DNA from 2 places in the Oceanobacillus sp. FSL K6-0127 genome. Region 1 is predicted to be linked to the other one. Evidence: predicted binding sites of a transcription regulator. Region 1 holds the regulator's gene; the other holds the start of a gene.
The links. Region 1 encodes LexA, which represses DNA repair genes until DNA is damaged. Its sites were predicted from a motif close to CGAACATATGTTCG; they were not measured.
Positions count from the first base shown of each region.

Region 2: uvrB (excinuclease ABC subunit UvrB) is a predicted target of LexA. The motif match lies at 4,575-4,588, and genes of this name have one in related genera.

Region 1 is NZ_CP150287.1:2,962,579-2,973,649, reverse strand. It holds gene spoVK (stage V sporulation protein K) at 281-1,186, shown strand; gene hflX (GTPase HflX) at 1,242-2,474, shown strand; gene MHH64_RS14760 (methionine gamma-lyase family protein) at 2,544-3,800, shown strand; gene MHH64_RS14755 (MerR family transcriptional regulator) at 3,931-4,293, shown strand; gene glnA (type I glutamate--ammonia ligase) at 4,518-5,855, shown strand; gene lexA (transcriptional repressor LexA) at 6,146-6,769, opposite strand; gene MHH64_RS14740 (recombinase family protein) at 7,048-7,686, shown strand; gene MHH64_RS14735 (DUF896 domain-containing protein) at 7,864-8,097, shown strand; gene tkt (transketolase) at 8,326-10,329, shown strand; gene sirA (sporulation inhibitor of replication protein SirA) at 10,576-11,034, shown strand.
Region 2 is NZ_CP150287.1:3,477,970-3,489,040, reverse strand. It holds gene MHH64_RS17235 (peptidoglycan DD-metalloendopeptidase family protein) at 1-1,245, shown strand, start outside; gene MHH64_RS17230 (S41 family peptidase) at 1,428-2,897, shown strand; gene MHH64_RS17225 (PDZ domain-containing protein) at 3,099-4,298, shown strand; gene uvrB (excinuclease ABC subunit UvrB) at 4,656-6,638, shown strand; gene uvrA (excinuclease ABC subunit UvrA) at 6,646-9,528, shown strand; gene MHH64_RS17210 (YojF family protein) at 9,675-10,028, shown strand; gene bshB2 (bacillithiol biosynthesis deacetylase BshB2) at 10,511-11,071, shown strand, end outside.

The sequences.
Region 1 (11,071 bases):
GCGTCCGTTTTCCTGCTTTTAGAGGTGGAAATATTTAGAGACACACCTCATGTAATCAATTGATGGGGTTGTACTGGTACATAAATGATATAAATGGCGACATATTAAGAAGCGTAACTGTTTGATTGGATTGCGATTAAAATGACTTTAGTGGTTACATGACTTCATTTTTTATAAAATCATGTTGCATTTGAAATACCATATGCTGGGCTATTGTCACGCATATCTTCCTGTTTGCGTATAATGGGATGGAATAAGGGGTGATTTCACAGTGACACAGATGCAAGGATATAAAAATGGAAAGATTAATATAATTTTACAGGAACGAAAAGATACTATACCAAACGCAAAACCACTATCAATCGAAAACAGTCCGTTCAACAAGGTTGATGCTGCTTTTTCTTCATTTGTTGGGATGAATAATTTGAAGCAGACGATAAAGGAAATTTATGCAACAATCTTAATGAATGAAAAACGGAAAGAAATGGGATTAAAAAGCTCGAAGCAAGTATTGCACATGCTTTTTAAAGGTAACCCTGGCACAGGAAAAACGACGGTAGCTAGAAAACTGGCTAAAATGTATTATGATATGAATATTCTTTCCAAAGGGCATTTTATAGAGGCTGAAAGAGCTGATCTTGTAGGGGAATATATTGGTCAAACAGCGCAAAAAACGCGAGCAATTATTCAGAAAGCGATGGGTGGCATACTATTTATTGATGAAGCTTACTCCTTAGCGCGTGGTGGAGAAAAGGATTTCGGTAAAGAAGCGATTGACACCTTAGTAAAGCATATGGAGGATAATCATGATGACTTTGTCCTTATTTTGGCTGGCTATCCGTATGAGATGGACCGCTTTTTAACATTTAATCCTGGTTTGGAGTCCAGATTTCCTTTTATCCTTGAGTTTGCAAACTATGAGGTAAATCAATTGATGGAGATCGCGAAGCAGATGGCATCGCTTCGGGAATATAACCTAACAAAAGAAGCAGAAAGGGAGCTGCGAAATCATCTATATAAAAAGCTCTATGAGAAAAACAGAAATTTTTCCAATGCAAGGTATGTACGAAATGTGATTGAGCGTGCAATTCGATTACATGCAGTGCGTGTTTTAGAGCAAGCGACTTATACAACGAAAGATTTGATTCAACTTACTGGAAATGACCTACAATTAGACCCTGATTAACGTTCTTTGTTATGATGGAAATACAAAAGCAAGACATAAAAGAAAGAGGTTACAAATGTCTAAAGAAAAAATACTAATTATCGCAGTAAAACAAAAGACACAAAGTGATGAACTTTTTTCTTCCTCATTAGAAGAATTGATCTCATTAAGCAAAACTGCAGGTGGAACGGTAGAAAAGGTTATGACTCAAAATAGAAATCGTATCCACCCTGCTACATATATTGGTGAGGGAAAAGTGCACGAAATGATTGCGTTTATGGAAGAAGTGGAAATCGATCTCGTCCTGTCGAATGATGAGCTTTCGGCAGGACAATTAAGAAACTTGACAGACCTTCTTGGAGTAAGGATTATTGATCGCAGTCAGCTTATCCTTGATATATTTGCAATGCGTGCGAGAACGAAGGAAGGGAAACTGCAGGTTGAGCTCGCTCAGCTAGAATATATGCTGCCGAGGTTACATGGTCAAGGAGTGGCAATGTCAAGACTTGGGGGCGGAATCGGGACAAGAGGTCCAGGGGAAACAAAACTGGAAACGGACCGAAGACATATAAATAAGCGTATCGATGATATTAAGAGCAGATTAAAGCAAGTTGTTAACCAAAGAACACAGTACCGTAAAAGAAGAAAAAATAATGCTACTTTCCAAATAGCGATTGTAGGCTATACCAACGCAGGAAAATCAACATTATTTAACCGATTAACGATGAGTGACTCACTTGAGGAAGATCTCTTATTTGCAACATTAGATCCATTAACGAGAAAGGTTCGTTTGCCTTCAGGGTTTGAACTGCTTATGACAGATACAGTTGGATTCCTTCAGGAGCTTCCAACAGCATTAATTGCTTCCTTCAGGTCAACATTAGAAGAAGTCGTTGAGTCAGATTTTTTATTACATGTAGTAGACGCGTCCCATCCGGACCAAGTGCAGCAGCAGGATACTGTAAATCGTTTGCTTGAAGAGCTTGAGGCAAATCATTTACCGATGCTGACACTGTATAATAAAAGAGATATGGTGGAAGGGGACTTTATACCAGAGAATCATCCATACCTGTTAGTAAGTGCATACGATAAAAAGGACAATGAGTTGGTTTTGCAAAAGGTGGAAGACATGCTTAAAGAACAGTGGCAACCTTATTCGGTTGAATTAAATCCCGATCAAGGCAATTTAATCAATAAACTTACGAAAGAGACAATTATTACTTATAAACAGTTTGATGAAGATAAAAATAAATATTTGATTGAAGGGTCTATAAGAAAAGACCATGCATTGAATCATTTCTTATTATAGAAAATGAATTAAATGTAGTCGACATTTCTTTTTACAAATGAACAGCTAGAAGAGGAGAAACAAAAACAGATGATAGAAAATTGGATAACACAAGCAGAAGAAAATTGCGGAGAGCGATTTAAAGAAATTAATACGATTGTAGAAATGAATCAAAAGAAAGTACTCGATGCTTTTATAAAAAATCGGATTAGCGATAGTCATTTTAATTCGACGACTGGTTATGGATATGATGATTTAGGGCGAGAGGGGATAGAAGCTGTTTATGCGGATGTCTTTGGCGGAGAAGATGCACTCGTTCGTCCGCAAATCGTCTCCGGGACACATGCGATTTCCACAGCTTTATTCGGGTTGTTGCGACCGAATGATGAATTAATCTATATAACTGGAAAACCTTATGATACGTTGGAAGAAGTAATCGGTAAACGAGGAAATAATGCGGGCTCCTTAATTGATTTTCATATTAATTATAATGAAGTTTCACTGACGGCGGATGGTTCAATTGATTATAGAAAGGTAAAACATGCAATCAATGAGAAAACAAAGGTTATTGGTATCCAGCGTTCGAAAGGATATGATGAAAGACCATCTTTTACAATTGACCAAATTGGTGAAATGGTTCGTTTTGTAAAGGAAATCAATCAAGACATTATTGTTTTTGTTGATAATTGCTATGGTGAATTTGTGGAAGATAAGGAACCACTTCAGGTTGGGGCAGACATTATGGCTGGTTCTTTAATTAAAAATCCAGGTGGTGGAATTGTACGAGCTGGTGGATATATTGTTGGGAGAGCGGATTTAATACACCAATGCGGGAATCGTTTAACAGCTCCAGGACTTGGTAAAGAGACCGGTGCTACGATGGACATGCTTCAAGAAATGTATCAAGGGTTCTTCCTTGCACCACATATTGTTGGGGAAGCGTTAAAGGGAGCAGTGTTAACCGCGCGTTTTCTGGAGTTGGTCGGGTTTCAAACATCACCAGGTTATAAGGAGAAACGAACAGACTTAATTCAATCGGTAACCTTTAAAGAAGCGGATCAAATGATAGCTTTTTGTCAGGCCATCCAGCAATATTCTCCAGTAAATTCCTTTGTTACACCGTACCCTAGCGAAATGCCGGGATATGAGGATGAGGTCATTATGGCCGCTGGTACATTTATTCAAGGTGCAAGCATTGAACTATCAGCAGATGGCCCAATAAGAGAGCCCTTTACAGCATTTGTTCAAGGAGGATTAACCTATTCTCATGTGAAAATCGCTTTAAAAGAATCCGTAAAAGTATTATTGGATAAAGGTTTTTTACCGGTTAAAAAGGGAATAGAATGACTATAAAGAGTTTCTATGAAAAACGATGTTAGAATTCCTGACATATAATTGACAGGATACCTTACATAATTTATAATGTTGTTATAAAAGCTTAGGGGGTTATCTTTTGAATGATCAAGATCGTCGTTCGATGCCCTTGTTCTCAATTGGTATAGTTATGAAACTAACTGAACTAACAGCGAGACAAATCAGATATTATGAAGAAAATGAATTAATCACACCGGAACGAACCTCTGGCAATCAACGTTTGTTTTCCTTCAATGATGTTGACAAACTTTTAGAAATTAAGGACCTTTTAGATAAAGGCTTGAATCTAGCCGGGATAAAGCTTTTGCTTAAGGGGGAAGTAATCGTTGAGGAGAAGGTTGAGCAGAAATCGGATATATCTGATAAAGAACTTCGAAAAATTTTAAAACATGAGTTAAGTGAAGCTGGTAGACTGGGAAGAACAAGCTTGCGACAAGGCGAACTTTCAAGATTTTTTCGCAGTTAGGTAAGCTTAAAATTTCCTAACTGTACAGTTGTTCTCAAGAGGCTTGCACAAGTGTTGGGTTTTCTTAGAATTTGATGAATTAGTTTCTAAGAATAGCCTTTACGAATACCAAGCATCTAATAAAAAAGGTGTTAAGTATGTGAGGGAAGCAATGATATTTAACGACGTTTTTCAGGAGCTTCCCGCAGCATATTTATAATATATTTTTAGGAGGAGAAGCAAGTATGGGAGAGAGATTTACAAAGGAATCAATCAAGAAGCAAATTAAAGAGGAAAACGTTAAGTTTATCCGTTTGCAATTTACGGATATGCTTGGAACTATCAAAAACGTCGAAATCCCGCTAAGTCAACTAGATAAAGCTTTGGATAATAAAATGATGTTTGATGGTTCATCGATTGAAGGCTTTGTTCGTATTGAAGAATCGGATATGCAATTACATCCAGACTTGGATACGTTTGTAGTGTTCCCATGGACTTCAGAAAAAGGAAAGGTAGCTCGTTTTATTTGTGATATTTATAATCCTGATGGAACACCGTTTTCTGGATGTCCGAGATACAACTTGAAGCGTAACCTAAAGAAAATGGAAGAGTTAGGATTCACTGCATTTAATATTGGGACTGAACCTGAATTCTTTTTGTTCAAACTGGATGAAAATGGTGAGCCAACACTTGAATTAAATGATCATGGTGGATATTTTGACTTAGCACCAACAGATTTAGGGGAAAATTGCCGTCGGGATATCGTTTTGGAGTTGGAAGAAATGGGCTTTGAGATTGAAGCTTCTCACCATGAGGTAGCTCCAGGGCAACATGAAATTGACTTTAAATACTCTGATGCGATCAAGCATGCAGATGATATTCAAACTTTTAAATTAGTTGTTAAAACAATTGCAAGAAAGCATAATCTGCATGCAACTTTTATGCCAAAACCATTATTCGGAGTAAATGGCTCTGGAATGCATGTGAATATGTCATTGTTTTCCGGTAAAGAGAATGCCTTTTTTGATAAAAGTGGTGATATGGAATTAAGTAAAACTGCATTTCAATTCCTTGCTGGAATATTAGAACATGCAACGCATTTTACAGCTGTTACAAATCCAACAGTAAATTCCTATAAGCGATTAGTTCCTGGATACGAAGCACCTTGTTATGTTGCTTGGTCTGGATCAAACCGTAGTCCATTAATTCGAATTCCAACATCTAGAGGGTTAAGCACTCGTATTGAGGTTCGCAGTGTAGATCCAGCCGCAAACCCATATCTGGCACTTTCTGTATTGTTAGCTGCTGGCTTAGATGGAGTGGAAAATAAAATGGAGCCGCCAGTTTCGATTGATCGTAACATCTATGTAATGGATAAAGCGGAACGCGAAGCAAATGGTATTAAAGATTTACCTGCTACGTTAATGGATGCACTAACTGAGCTTAAGAAAGATGAAGTACTTGTTGAAGCACTAGGTGAGCATTTATTTGAACACTTTATTGAAGCGAAGGAAATTGAATGGGATATGTTCAGAACAACTGTTCACCCATGGGAGAGAGAGCAGTATCTAACAAATTATTAAGCGTGTTTATTTGGTGAGTGCGGTTAAATATTTAGTGAAGTTCAATGCTTGATATTTGGCATGTACCCACGAAATAATCACCAAATTATCGGAGTGATGTATTGTAACTCCTTTTAATAAACTTCATATAACGATTAGTTCCGAATACCGTTCATACATAAGTGTGAACGGTATTTATATTGTTTATAAAACGTCTTGAAGGATAACGAATAGAAAAAAGCCCAACACTTTTTGTGATAGGGCTATTGAATACGTATATATTGGAATATTATTCCGGCCGTGCCGATAGATTAATGAATATTCCGGTACAATCCGATTACTTTTCCTAAAATCGTGACATTTTGATAAATTAACGGCTCCATCGTCGCGTTTTCTGGTTGTAGGCGAATATGCCCTTTTTCTTTAAAAAATCGCTTTACTGTTGCTTCATTATCATCGGTCATTGCCACAACAATATCACTATTATCTGCAGTGTTTTGTTGCTTAACAATAACCATATCTCCATCAAGAATTCCGGCCTCTATCATACTTTCTCCATCAATTTCCAGAATAAATAAATTATCATCAGGACTTGCGGTTGTACTAGGAAGCGGAATAAATTCCTCGATGTTCTCAACGGCAGTAATTGGAATACCTGCAGTAACCTTACCGATCACTGGAGCATAGCGAACTTCTTCTTTAGGTATATGACTATCTTCTGATAGATCCATAATTTCGATTGCTCTTGGTTTTGTAGGATCCCGGCGAATATATCCTTTCGATTCAATTCTCTCAAGATGCCCATGAACGGTAGAACTAGAAGCAAGACCAACAGCGGCTGCTATTTCACGTACAGACGGTGGATATCCTTTTTTTCTAACTTCATCTTTTATAAACTCAAGAATCATTTGTTGTCTTTTTGAAAGTTTTGTCATCTCTTTTTCACCTCTCACATAGGATTTATTAATGATAGTTTACCATTTTACGTATACTTAAGCAAACATTCGTTCTAAAAAAAGTTGACAAGACCATATGTTCGGTAGTATACTTTTGTTAATCGAACAGTCGTTCTTAAAAAGGGGGCTATAATCATGTTTGAAAAAATTTCAAAAACGGATGCTTTTTATTTAGTAGCTTTTGCGTTAACATTAGGGTTCTTATACTTTTCTATCATTATTAGTGGGTAAAATATTTTACGAAGGGGCACGACGTTTTGAATGCACTGATATACTGCCGTGTTAGTACAGATAAAAAAACGCAAGAAACTTCATTAGCTCGGCAGAAGCAAGAATTATTCAATCTTGCAGCAAAATATAATTTTACGGTTATTGATTGTATTGAGGAGCAAGAGAGTGGCTATCAAATTGAACGAGAAGGTATCTTTCAAATGCTCGATTATTTTTCTGCAAACAAAGCTAATTGTTTATTGATTCAGGATGAGACAAGACTAGGTAGGGGGAATACGAAAATTGCCCTATTTCATCAGTTGAATAAAATGCAGATTCCTATCTACACAGTGATGCAAGATGGAGAGTTGGAATTAACTGAATCAGATTCGATGGTTTTGCAGATTGTAGGAATTGTTGAGGAATACCAACGGAAAATTCACAACATGAAAATAAAACGTGGGGTGAAAAAGGCTATTCGAGAAGGTTATAATCCAAGTAAAAACCTCTCCAATATTAACCACGCACCAGGAAGAGATCGTATTTCATTTCCGATTGAGGAAGTTGTCCGCCTGCGTCAAAACAACCTTACCTTTGATGAAATTACAAAAACATTAAATGGATTGGGGTATAATGTTTCGAAGGCAACTGTTCATCGGAGGTATAAAGAATTTCGAAATACTTGAATATCGCTAGCGTGTAGAGTACGATGTAAAGACAGGAATTAGATTATTATTCTTGTCTTTTATTTTGCAAATAGGAAGGAATGCATACTACTTTGCAGTTTGGGTAAGACATTCGCCTGAAATCTTGACGAATGCCAAGTTTTCTAATGTTATTTTAAATAGTGGGAGGTCCGTTCTATGCTATCAAAAGAAAAACTAGAACGTATTAATATATTGGCGAAGAAAGCTAAAGAAGAAGGTTTATCCGATAAGGAAAAAAAAGAACAAAAGCAATTAAGAGAAGAATATTTGAATAATGTACGGAGTTCTTTTAAAAACCAATTTAAAACAATGACAGTAATTGACCCTGCTGGAAATGATGTTACACCACAAAAAGTTCGAGATTTACAAAAAAGGAATAAAATGCATTAATCATAATGCTTGCTTGCATAAAGGACAGTTAGATCTACTATATAAGTGGTCAGCTGTTCTTTGTTTGTGTTATCTCCAATAGTTTTAATTTACGAAAGATTTCATTGTTAGCTTCTATTTTGTTTGGACAGCAAACAAAATAGAAGGAATTACTTGTTACAAAACCGGTTTCATTATAGAATGAAGAAGAATACTCCATTAATTTAGAAACGAGAGGTGCAAGAAACTATGTCACATGAGATTGAACAGTTATCAGTAAATACGATTCGTACATTGTCGATTGATGCGATCGAACATGCAAATTCAGGTCACCCGGGTTTACCAATGGGAGCTGCGCCAATGGCATATACGCTTTGGACGGACTTTATGAATCATAATCCAAAGAATTCAAAATGGTTTAACCGAGATAGGTTCGTACTTTCTGCTGGACATGGATCCATGCTTTTATACAGCTTGCTTCATTTATCTGGTTATAATCTTACAATTGATGATTTGAAAAATTTCCGTCAATGGGACTCTAAAACACCTGGTCATCCTGAAGTGAATCATACAGATGGTGTAGAAGCGACAACTGGACCACTTGGCCAAGGGATTGCAATGTCTGTTGGTATGGCAATGGCTGAAGCACATTTAGCTGCTAAGTTTAATAAAGAAGATTTATCCGTTGTTGACCATTATACGTATGCACTTGTTAGTGATGGCGATTTAATGGAAGGTATTTCACACGAAGCAGCATCGCTTGCTGGACATTTAGGTTTAGGTAAATTAATTGCGTTATATGATTCAAATGATATTTCACTTGATGGTGACCTAAACCGTTCCTTCTCTGAAAATACAGAGCAGCGTTTTAAAGCGTATGGATGGCAAGTAATTCGTGTAGAAGATGGAAACGATTTAAATGCAATTCGTAGTGCGATTAAAGAGGCACAAAGCAATACAACACAGCCAACATTAATCGAGGTAAAAACGATTATCGGCTATGGCTCACCGAATAAATCTGCTTCTGCATCTTCACATGGTGCGCCTTTAGGTACAGATGAAGTAGTATTAACAAAAGAATATTATAAATGGACACATGATGATTTCCATGTTCCGGATGAAGTATATGCAGATTTTAATGAAAAAATTGTACAAGATGGTGCAGAAAAAGAATCACAATGGAATGAATTGTTTACTGCGTATAAAGAGAAATATCCAGAAGCAGCCGGCGAGCTTGAGCTTGCAATAAACGGAGAACTTCCTGCTGGATGGGAAAAAGAACTTCCAGTATTTCAGCCAGGAGAAGATACATTGGCAACAAGAGCATCCTCTGGGAAAGTTTTGAATGCAATTGCAAAATCAGTACCTAATTTCTTCGGTGGGAGTGCTGACTTAGCAGGATCGAATAAAACAACAATGAATGATGATGAAGATTTCACTCGAGAAAATTATGCGGGAAGAAATATTTGGTTTGGTGTTCGTGAACATGCAATGGGCGCTGCGTTGAATGGTATGGCGTTACACGGTGGTTTAAATGTGTATGCAGGTACATTCTTCGTTTTCAGTGATTATCTACGTCCAGCCGTCCGTTTATCTTCTATTATGAATACGCCGGTTACGTACGTATTTACACATGATTCAATTGCTGTTGGTGAAGATGGACCAACGCATGAACCTGTAGAGCATCTAGCTGCGTTGCGTGCAATTCCGGGATTATCATTGATTCGTCCTGCTGATGCTAATGAAACACAAGCAGCATGGAGACTAGCAGTAGAATCAAAAGATCAACCAACTGCACTTGTGTTAACAAGACAAGACTTGCCAACACTGGAAGGTACGAAAGAAAACGCCTACGAAGGTGTTAAGAAAGGTGCTTACGTAATTAGTAAGTCTAAGAAAGAAACTCCTGATGCACTGTTACTTGCAACAGGATCTGAAGTTCAATTAGCGGTAGCTGCACAGAAAGAATTACTAGAAAAAGATATTGATGTAAGCGTCGTAAGTATGCCTTCATGGGATCGTTTCCAAGAGCAAGACGCGGCATACCGTAATGAAGTATTGCCACCACATGTGAAAGCACGTGTCGGTATTGAAATGGCTTCATCATTCGGCTGGGACCGTTATGTTGGCAATGAGGGAGCAATCATCGGAATTGATCGATTCGGAGCTTCTGCAAAAGGAGAAAAAGTAATCACTGAGTATGGCTTTACAGTTGAAAATGTTATCAAGCATGTTAAGGACGTTTTAAAATAAAGCTTAAAATAAAGATGGTTCCATTTTGGAGCCATCTTTATTTTTATGCAAAATTGGATTGTTCGAAGAAAGCCTTTATAGTAAAATTTTGTTCATAAAAAAGGTGAAATAACAGAAAAAATATACTTTACCGCTTTGTTTTGCCAATTCGACAAAATTAGTTGGTATTTGCATGGTAATATGACATTCTTTTCTGCACAGCTTCTCTATAATAGATAATAGAGTTAAAAGGGGAGGAGAGTAGAGATGATGGAGTATGCTATTTATTGGATCAAAGAGGATGTCGCAAGATCTTATTTTCATAAAAGTGATATACTACACCGATTTCTTAAAGAATATGAGGCTAATCCAACTAGAAAAGATTTGAGAGACCAATACATATATATTACTCATCATATTTCTTTACAGGCCATTGCAGCACAGTTAAATAGTCAAGCTCTTAACCAGATGTCAATTCAAACAGATGGTCACATGCTGTACTTAACTAAAAATGATATTATGATTCGCCTTCATGCAGAAAATGGGCGTTTGCATTTTCAGTGCAACGAATTACAAGATGCTGCGATGCTGTTATTTCCTATGTTACGCAATTGCTATCCCTTTGTATTTGTCCAAGGAAAAAAAGCCCCCAATTATGGTTGGGTTTCTCCAATCACACAGAAAAACAGTGTTAGAATGAGGCAAATATTGTATTCTCACCGTTAATTTAATATACTTTTAAAAAGCTTTGTGCTGTAGTGTT
Region 2 (11,071 bases), 520 kb from region 1:
ACGGAAGAAAAATTAAATAAAAATAAATCAAAGCAGAGCACTGTCGAACAGGACATTAATTCAATTGATGAAGAGTTAACCTCTACACAAAATAATATTAGCAATAAAGAAAATGAGATAACTGAAACAAATAATGAAATCGAAACATTAACATCTAAAATTAATGAATTGACAGAGAGAATTGAAGAATTAAAAGAAGAGATTAAGATATTAGAAGATCGAATCGAAAAACGCGACGCACTATTGAAGGAACGTCTTCGTACCATTCAGCAAAATGGTGGGGATATGAAATATATGGAAGTTATTTTCGGTGCAAGCAGTTTTGGAGACTTTATTAGCAGAACATCGGCAGTGAATACAATTATGGATTCTGATAAAACGATTATGGAAGCACAGGCTGCAGATAAAAAAGTACTTCAGGAAAATAAAAAAGAAGTAGAAGCGAATAAAGAAGAAGTAGAAGTGAAGAAAGTAGCAGTTGAAGATAAGAAAAAATCACTTGAAAACCAAAAAGAAGAGCTAGTAGCGTTAGAAGGTCAACTAAAAGATCAAATGCAAGAAAAAGAAACGCTGATGGCACAACTTGAAGAAGAGCATCAAGATTTAGAAGAATACAAATTGAGTATTGAAGACGAGCAGCAAGTCCTGAATGATCAAGAAAAAGCTATTAAACTAGCAAAACAACAATATGAGCAAGAAAAAGGAAAATTGGAACAGCTTGCTAAAGAGGAAGCAGCTCGACAAGCTGCTCAAGAAAAAGCTTCACAAAGTAGTTCAGGTTCATCAGGAAGTTCAAATACAGTTGCTTCCACACCAGCTCCGACACCTAGTGGAAATGGAATGTTTATCAGACCGACAAGCGGTCCAGTAACTTCTTCATTTAATCCAAATCGAATGCACCCGATTCACAACGAGATAAGACCGCATAACGGGACTGATTTTGGTAAGAGAAGTTCAGCGGATGCTCGGATTGTAGCAGCTGCAGATGGTGTTGTTTCAACTGCTGGAGCATTGGGGAGCTTTGGGAACACGGTTATGATAACTCATGTTATTAATGGTCAAACATATACTACAGTATATGCGCATTTAAATAGTATCTCAGTTTCCTCTGGACAAACGGTTAGTCAAGGACAGCAGATTGGTGTTATGGGAACAACTGGTGGATCTACTGGTGTACATCTTCACTTTGAAGTTCACCCAGGCGGGTACAAAAATCCAGTGAATCCAATGAATTACCTTAATTAACTTTTTAAAAGCATACCAAGTCAGGTATGCTTTTTTACTATCCATGGAACGTTTGCATATTTGGGTGATGGTTAAATCCATAGTCAATCATAAAATAAAATGTTATGCTATTACTATTCGTATATCTTTCGGCAGATCCATATACTAATATACAGCATCAATTTTAAATTAGAGGTGGAAAAATGAAATTGAAAAAGTCTCAAATTATATTGATTTTCGTCGCTGCCTTATTTCTTGGATTCGCAGGTGCTTATGCAGGTGTGGAGTTTGCACAATCTAAAGATTCAGGAATGAAACAAGGTGCGAATCAAATTACGAATAACGGTTCTACAAATGAGGATACGGAAGCACCAGATTCTTCTGCTGATTTAAATAAAATTAACCAGGCCTATTCGTTGATCAAACAAAATTACCTGGAAGAAGTAGAAGATACACAGTTAATTGAAGGTGCGATCGAAGGAATGCTTTCCACCTTAGAAGATCCGCATACATCTTATATGGATATTGAAACAGTAAATCAATTTACCGATCAAATTGAATCCTCTTTTGAGGGAATTGGTGCAGAAGTGAGTATGGTTAACGGACTTGTTACCATTGTAGCGCCAATCAAGGATTCACCAGCTGAAAAGGCGGGCTTGCGACCGAATGATCAAGTATTAACCGTAGATGGAGAAAGTCTAGAAGGATTAAACTTGAATGAAGCGGTTGCTAAGATTCGTGGTGAAAAGGGTTCAGAGGTTGAATTAGAAATTCAGCGTGCAGGTGTTTCCGATCCATTCCCGGTTACAATTGTTCGTGATGAGATTCCGGTCGAAACGGTATATAGCAGTTCAGAAATGGTGGATGGAAAATTAACTGGCATCATCGAAATAACAAATTTCTCGGAGAATACTGCTAAGGAATTCGAAGAACAATTAGCAGCTTTGGAGAAGGAAAATATTGAAGGGCTAGTTATAGATGTTAGAGGAAATCCAGGCGGTCTTCTTGATGTAGCGGAGGACATTCTATCACTCTTTGTCCCTAAAGATATTCCGTATATTCAAATTGAAAACGGTGATGGTGAACGAGAAGGCTATCATTCACAATTAACGGAGAAAAAAGGTTACCCAATAAGCATTTTGATAAATGAGGGCAGTGCGTCAGCTTCTGAGATATTAGCTGTTGCATTAAAAGAATTAGACTATGATGTCGTTGGAGAAACGAGTTATGGAAAAGGAACTGTTCAACAGGCAGTGCCATTAGGAGATGGAAGCTCGATTAAATTAACGACATTTAAATGGTTATCACCACATGGAGAGTGGATTAATGAAAAAGGGGTTGAGCCAACAATTGAGGTGAAACAACCTGAATATTATTACACACATCCAGTGCAAATAGAAGAAGATGCGTTGAAGGTTGATCAGACCGATGAAGCAATTGCCAATCTGCAAGTGATGTTATCTGGATTAGGCTATGATACAGGACGAACAGATGGTTATTATAGTGAAGAAACAGAAGAAGCAGTATCCTCATTCCAGTCTGATAATGATTTAACCGATACTGGTGAAGTTGATCAAGATACAGCTGGACTAATCGAAGCGCAGGTTATTGAGAAGATAAGGGATCGTGACGATGATAACCAAATGGAGGAAGCGTTGAAAGCATTATATTAATAACAGTGCATGAAAAGTCCACGAGTGTTGCTCGTGGATTTTCATATTAAAGGTAGTTAGTACAATCATAGCAGGATAGTGTGTTCCCTTTACTGGCAATGCACTCTATTGTTCTCTACCAATTAACAAGAAAAGCAGGAGATTGGTCGATATTTATCGAATAGGTAAAGAAAGGTAATACATAGAAGAAGGTGAGCAGATTTGGCAGAAGCATGGCTGATTGAGTTATTAAAAGGAATCGGTAGGTTTTTTATCAATCCACTGGTATACTGGACTATTTTATTGTTATTTATCGCAGGGCATAGACGGATTAAGCAAGAGAGAATGGACTATGGAGTTAAAATATTTGATGTGTTTTCAGAGTGGAAAAACACGCTGGGAACATCACTCATAAGCGGACTCGTTATATCTGTTATTACAATTGGTACTGGGATGGTGTTCAGTTATGAAATGATTTTGTTATTAGCTATTGTAACGATTATTTTATCGATTACAATGCGCTTTTCATTGCTATCGCCAAGTTATACCATTGGACTTACATTTGTAATCCTGTTTATTTTACCACTAGTATTGGAAAATCAAACAATTATTACGGATACAGAATTGTTGCTTTCAGCTATAGATTTTACAGGTATTGCATTGCTTTTGGGAATCATGATTTTGGTGGAATCAATTTTAATTCATAACGTGAAACGAAATGCAACATTCCCAAGCATTGCGTTAAGTGATCGTGGAGCGTGGGTTGGTCAACATCGGATTAAGAAATTAAGTTTGATTCCGTTTTTTGCCATGATCCCAAATGGATTAATTGCACCGTTTGCCCCTTGGTGGCCATATTTTTCGATTGGTGAAGAAACCTACAGTGTAATTCTTATCCCTTTTCTAATAGGTTTTGATTATTTGGCGAAAGGCCATTTTCCGGTACATGCAGTTCAAAAGATATCCAAATTCAATACATTATTGGGAATTGGAATATTAGCGATTGCTGCAGGTAGTATATTTCTGCCATTCTTATCTATTGTCGCAGTGATTCTCGCTATAATAGGGAAGGAATTTTTGAATTACAAATACCGTGTAGGTGATCGATTGCGACGACCATTCTTTGGACAATTGCAAGATGGTTTAACGATTGTCGGAATTATTCCAGCAACACCTGCAGCACGATTAGATATATTCATAGGTGAGACCATTGTAAAAGTAAATGGCAAAAGAGTCGCAACAGAGGAACAATTTTATAAAGCATTACAATCCACTGGAGCGTTCTTTAAGCTGGAAATACTTGATGATCGAGGAGAAAATCGTTTTGTTCAAGGTGCGTTTTATGAAGGAGATCACCATGAACTTGGGCTGTTGTTTGCTTCTGCGCCATACAGACAAAAGAAGTCTCGAATAAGCTCGTAATTTTCAAGTAACGGAAAGGCTTGAAGATTTCGATACGCAGACCATAGGAAAAATGTATTTATGTAAAGAGCCGAAATTTCTTATGACCACGTTATAGTGGTATAGGGAATATCGGCTTTAAATTTTGTCTCCGTTTATTACGAAAATCCAGCAGCAATCGCACCAAGTCTACTTAAATTACATCGCGTTTTCTTTTCAAGCCATAATAAAAACAAGACAAATGATTTTCTAGATCAATGAACGGGTAGTATACTATTAATGAAAAAGCTAAAAAGTCGAATACTTGTTCGTTTTTGTGTTAAAATATATAATTAGATATGATAGAATGAGTTATAGAACGGATCGGAGGAAATAGCCGTGGATGATAAATTTGAACTTGTATCGAGCTATAAACCGGCTGGGGATCAGCCGAATGCAATTAATGAGATTACGGAGAAGGTTCTTTCCGGACAACGACATCAAACATTACTTGGAGCAACAGGAACGGGAAAAACATTTACGATGTCCAATGTTGTCACAGAAATAAATCGCCCGACGCTTGTAATTGCACATAATAAAACATTAGCTGGACAATTATACAGTGAATTTAAAGAGTTTTTTCCAAACAATGCGGTCGAGTATTTTGTTAGCTATTATGACTATTACCAGCCAGAAGCATATGTGCCCTCGACAGATACGTTCATTGAAAAAGATGCAAGTATTAATGATGAGATCGATAAATTACGTCACTCTGCAACCTCTGCTCTATTTGAAAGAAATGATGTGCTAGTTGTTGCAAGTGTGTCCTGTATATATGGATTAGGTAATCCGGAAGAATATCGTAACCAGGTACTTTCATTGCGAATGGGAATGGAGAAGGATCGTGACCAGTTGCTTCGTGATTTAGTAGATATTCAATATGCGCGTAACGATATAGACTTTCAACGTGGAACATTCCGAGTGCGAGGAGATTCGGTTGAGATTATCCCAGCTTCCAGAGAAGAGCATTGTATTCGAGTAGAATTTTTCGGAGATGAAATTGACCGGATTCGTGAGGTTGATGCGCTCACGGGTGAAATTATCGGTGATCGAGAGCATGTAGCAATCTTTCCGGCTTCCCACTTCGTAACTGGTGAAGAAAAAATGAAGATTGCGATTAAAAATATTGAAAAAGAATTAGAAGATCGTCTAAAAGAGTTGCGTGACAATAATAAACTTCTTGAAGCACAACGTTTAGAGCAACGAACAAATTATGATTTAGAAATGATGCGAGAAATGGGATTTTGTTCTGGAATTGAAAATTACTCGCGTCATTTAACATTACGTGAAGCCGGAGCAACGCCATATACATTGCTCGATTTCTTTCCAGAAGACTTTCTTGTCATCATCGATGAGTCCCACGTAACGTTGCCGCAAATCCGGGGAATGTATAATGGTGACCAAGCAAGAAAACAAGTCCTTGTTGATCATGGATTCAGACTTCCATCTGCTTTGGATAACCGCCCACTGAAATTTGAAGAGTTTGAAGGGAAAACAAAACAACTTGTTTATGTATCGGCAACACCTGGTCCATATGAATTGGAGCATAATCCAGTGATGACAGAACAAATTATTCGACCAACTGGTTTGCTTGACCCAGAAATTGAAGTGAAGCCTATTGAAGGTCAAATTGATGATTTAATCGAAGAGATTAACAAACGTACAGAGCGAAACGAACGTGTTCTCGTAACAACACTGACAAAGAAAATGTCAGAGGATCTTACCGATTATCTGAAAGAGATTGGGATGAAAGTGGCATACTTACATTCAGAGATTAAAACGCTAGAACGTATTGAAGTTATTCGAGATCTTCGTGTAGGAAAGTATGATGTACTTATAGGGATCAACTTATTACGTGAAGGGTTGGATATTCCAGAGGTTTCACTTGTGGCAATCCTTGATGCTGATAAAGAAGGTTTCTTAAGATCAGAACGCTCCTTAATTCAAACAATGGGCAGGGCTGCACGTAATGAAAATGGTCATGTAATCATGTATGCTGACAAAATAACAAATTCGATGCAAGTTGCAATGGATGAAACGAATCGTAGGCGGACCATACAAATTGCATATAATAAAGAACATAACATCGTACCGAAAACGATTCGTAAAGAAGTGCGTGATGTCATCAAAGCGACAATTGCCGCAGAAGACCAAGAAAAATACGAATCAACGACAAAAGGCTTAACGAAATTAACGAAGAAAGAGAAATCGAAGGTACTCGAGCAAATGGAAAAAGAAATGAGAGAAGCTGCCAAGGCACTCGATTTCGAAAAAGCAGCCGAGCTTCGTGATGTGATTTTTGAACTTAAAGCGGAAGGATGAGCAGTTCATGCTTAATAAAACTATTAAAATTCAAGGTGCTCGTGCACATAATTTAAAAAACGTTGATATCGAAATCCCCAAAAATAAGCTCGTTGTCTTAACGGGTTTATCTGGTTCGGGTAAGTCTTCCTTAGCATTTGACACCATTTATGCAGAAGGACAGAGACGATATGTGGAATCACTTTCTGCATATGCTAGACAATTTCTTGGTCAGATGGACAAACCGGATGTGGATTCGATTGAAGGACTATCGCCAGCTATTTCCATTGATCAGAAAACAACGAGCAATAATCCAAGGTCAACCGTAGGAACGGTCACAGAAATATATGATTATTTGCGGTTGTTATATGCAAGAATTGGAAGACCAACCTGTCCAAAGCATGGGATTGAAATTAGTTCCCAAACCGTCCAGCAAATGGTCGATCGGATTTTGGAATATCCAGAACGAACAAAGCTGCAAATCCTTGCTCCAGTCGTTTCTGGACGAAAAGGGGAGCATGTTAAATTATTAGAGAAGCTAAAGCAGGAAGGTTACGTCCGAATTCGCGTTGATAAAGAGATGCGAGAAGTAACAGACGAAATCAAACTTGAAAAAAACAAAAAGCATTCGATTGAGGTCGTTATTGATCGGGTTGTGGTAAAAGAAGGTATAGCTGGACGATTAAGTGATTCCATTGAAGCTGCACTTCGATTAGGTGAAGGAAGAATTATTGTTGATATTATCGATGGGGAGGAGCTTGTTTTCAGTGAGCTTCATGCATGCCCGATATGCGGTTTTTCTATTGGAGAATTAGAGCCGCGTCTGTTTTCTTTTAACAGTCCGTTTGGTGCATGTACAAGCTGTGACGGATTAGGAACAAAATTAGAGGTTGATCTGGATTTAGTCATACCTGATTGGGATAAAACGTTAAATGAAAACGCAATTGCACCATGGGAGCCAATTAGTTCACAGTACTATCCGCAGCTATTGAAGAGTGTATGTACGCATTACGATATTGACATGGATATACCGGTTAAAGATATTCCAGAAGATAAAATGGATAAGATTTTAAATGGTAGTGGAAAAGAAAAAATCCATTTTTATTATAAAAATGAGTTTGGTAATATTCGTGATACGGATATTCTTTTTGAAGGAGTGTTGAAAAATGTAGCGCGCCGTTATAAAGAAACTTCTTCTGACTTTATTCGAGAAACACTCGAAAAATACATGACTCAAAAAAACTGTCCAACATGTAAAGGACACCGACTTAAGCAAGAAGCGTTAGCTGTTTTGATTAATGGTTTACATGTGAGTGAGGTTACGAAGTTTTCTATTGTAGAAGCGATGAAATTCTTTAAAAAAATTGACCTTACTGAAAAGGAACAGCAAATAGCAAAAATGATTTTAAAAGAGATTGATAACAGACTGGAGTTTTTAAATAATGTTGGTTTGGATTATTTAACTCTTTCTCGTACTGCTGGAACACTTTCTGGTGGAGAAGCACAACGAATTCGACTTGCAACACAGATTGGCTCAGCACTTACTGGTGTGCTCTATGTCCTGGACGAACCATCGATTGGGCTGCATCAACGAGATAATGATCGCTTAATTGAAACGTTGCAAAGAATGCGAGATTTGGATAATACACTGATAGTTGTTGAGCATGATGAGGATACAATGCTTGCAGCAGATTGGCTGATTGATATTGGCCCGGGTGCTGGTGAGCATGGTGGTGAAATTGTTGCAAGCAACACACCAGAAAATGTCATGAAAAACCCAGATTCTCTAACTGGCAGGTACTTATCCGGAAAAGATTTTATTCCATTACCAATGGAACGTCGAAAAGCCGATAAGCGGAAGATTGAAGTGATCGGAGCAACAGAAAATAACTTAAAGAATGTTTCTGCCAGTGTACCAATTGGATTAATGACGGTTGTTACAGGAGTATCTGGATCGGGGAAAAGTACACTTGTTAACGAAATTATCTATAAGTCACTATCAAAGTCACTTTATAAAGCAGCAAAACATAAGCCTGGAAAACATCGTAAAATAAAAGGAATCGAGCATATTGATAAAGTGATCGATATTGATCAATCGCCAATTGGACGGACGCCACGTTCAAATCCGGCAACATATACGGGTGTATTTGATGATATCCGGGATGTTTATGCGCAAACGAATGAGGCAAAGGTTCGCGGTTATAAAAAAGGCCGTTTTAGTTTTAATGTGAAGGGCGGGCGCTGTGAGGCATGTCGCGGTGATGGAATTATTAAAATTGAGATGCACTTCCTTCCTGATGTCTATGTCCCATGTGAGGTGTGTCATGGAAAGCGATATAACCGTGAAACGTTGGAAGTGAAATATAAAGGAAAAAGTATAGCAGATGTGCTTGAAATGCGGGTCGAAGAAGCAGTGGAATTTTTTGCACCGATACCAAAAATTAAGCGAAAGCTCGAAACAATTTATGATGTTGGTTTAGGGTATGTTACATTAGGACAACCGGCAACAACACTGTCAGGCGGAGAGGCGCAACGAGTCAAATTGGCAAGTGAGCTTCATAAACGTTCAAACGGAAAGTCAATGTACATTCTGGACGAACCGACAACAGGGTTACATGCTGATGATATTAAGCGGCTCCTAGTAGTATTACAACGGTTAGTGGAAAATGGCGATTCTGTTTTAATTATCGAGCATAACCTGGATGTCATAAAAACTGCCGACCATATAATTGACCTTGGTCCAGAGGGAGGAGCACGCGGAGGACAGGTTATTGCAACTGGGACTCCAGAGGAAATTGCTGACAAAGCGGACATATCCTATACAGGGAAATATTTGAAGACGGTCCTTGAACGTGATCGAAATCGAATGGAAGCCATGCTTGAGGAAAAAGAAAAAATAAGCACGAAATAAAAAACTGCACCCAATAGAGTAGATACATAAAAAATGTCTACCCTATAGGGTGATTTTTTTACTTGAAATCCGGACTTCCAGGCTCCCTATTTGACGCGTTATCAAGGTTTCGGTACAGTAGTAATAGAGAATTGGAGGATTGTATAATGAAGCCGATAGAGATTGATAATGTACAGCATATTCTAACTCAGTTTATAAATAAAAAAGTTTATGTTCATTTGGAGACAACGAATGGAGCGTATGCAAACCATATAAATAAAGCAGCCTATAATGTAGGTGTATATATGCGTAATGCGCAAGTAACATTTGAGCAAGCGAAGATTGTTGGAGATGGAAGTGTGTATCGTGCCGGGTTAAAAATGGATACGGGTTGGATTTATGCAGAAGGTTTAACTGATTGGACCATGCATGAAGATACGAAACTATTACTTGCCGGCCATGATCGTGAAGGTAGATTAATGGTTTCCTTACAAATCAGTGAAACGCCTTTTAGCTATTAAACTTCGTAGTTGAAGGAAATTGCGATGTAATGGGCAATTATGGTAAGAGCGTAAACCCGCTCCGGAAATACACTTCGCTTTCCGTGGCCAGAGTGAGCCTCCTCGAACCCCGTTTTTCAGAGTCTCACTCTGGCCACGTACACCACAGGAGTCTACGTGTATTTCCTCCACTAGAATCGGCTCACTGTCTATTGCTAAAATAGTTCATCAAACAGTAACGTTGCTCAGACCAGTCCGGGTGAGCGGAGACGGTGACTCCTGCTGGAACAGCACGTGTCTGAAGACTCGTAGGGAGTGGTTTTCTTCCGGAGAGGCTGAGGCCGTGCCCTAAGGTGCGCATCCGCCCGAAGCGATCCCGGGCGGCGATTATTGCACACTCTTGTAGAAAAATGCAGAGAAGTTAGTTCGCAGCCTATATCTTTTGATCAAGTATCAACAACACTAACGCATGAAAAATAATAATTGGAATCAGGTGAATAAATATGGAAAAGCATGTGGTAGTCATTTATCCGCATCCAGATGATGAATCGTTTGGAGCGGCTGGAACGATTTTAAAATTTCGAGAACAGGGAGTACCAGTAACCTATCTCTGTGGTACATTAGGAGAAATGGGAAGGAACATGGGCAATCCACCATTTGCGAATCGCGAAACATTGCCCGAAATACGAAAAGTTGAGCTGCTTAATGCTTGCCGCGTATTGGATATGGAAGTCAAAATGCTTGGTTACCGTGATAAAACTCTGGAATTTGAGGATAGAAGAGAAGTAGCATTACATTTAAAACAGCTTCTTGAGGAACTCAAGCCAACACTCGTGATTACCCATTATCCTGATTATGCAGTACATCCAGATCATAACGCACTAGGTGCTGCAGCAATTGAAGCTGTACAGTTAATGGATCCGTCTGAACGACCAGAAGTCTGGGCTCAGGCAATCTCGAATAACTATATGGACGTACTTGGAAATCCTGATATAATCAATGATATTACGAATTACTTTGATAAAAAAATGGAAGCTATTTTTTGCCATGATTCGCAAGCAGCA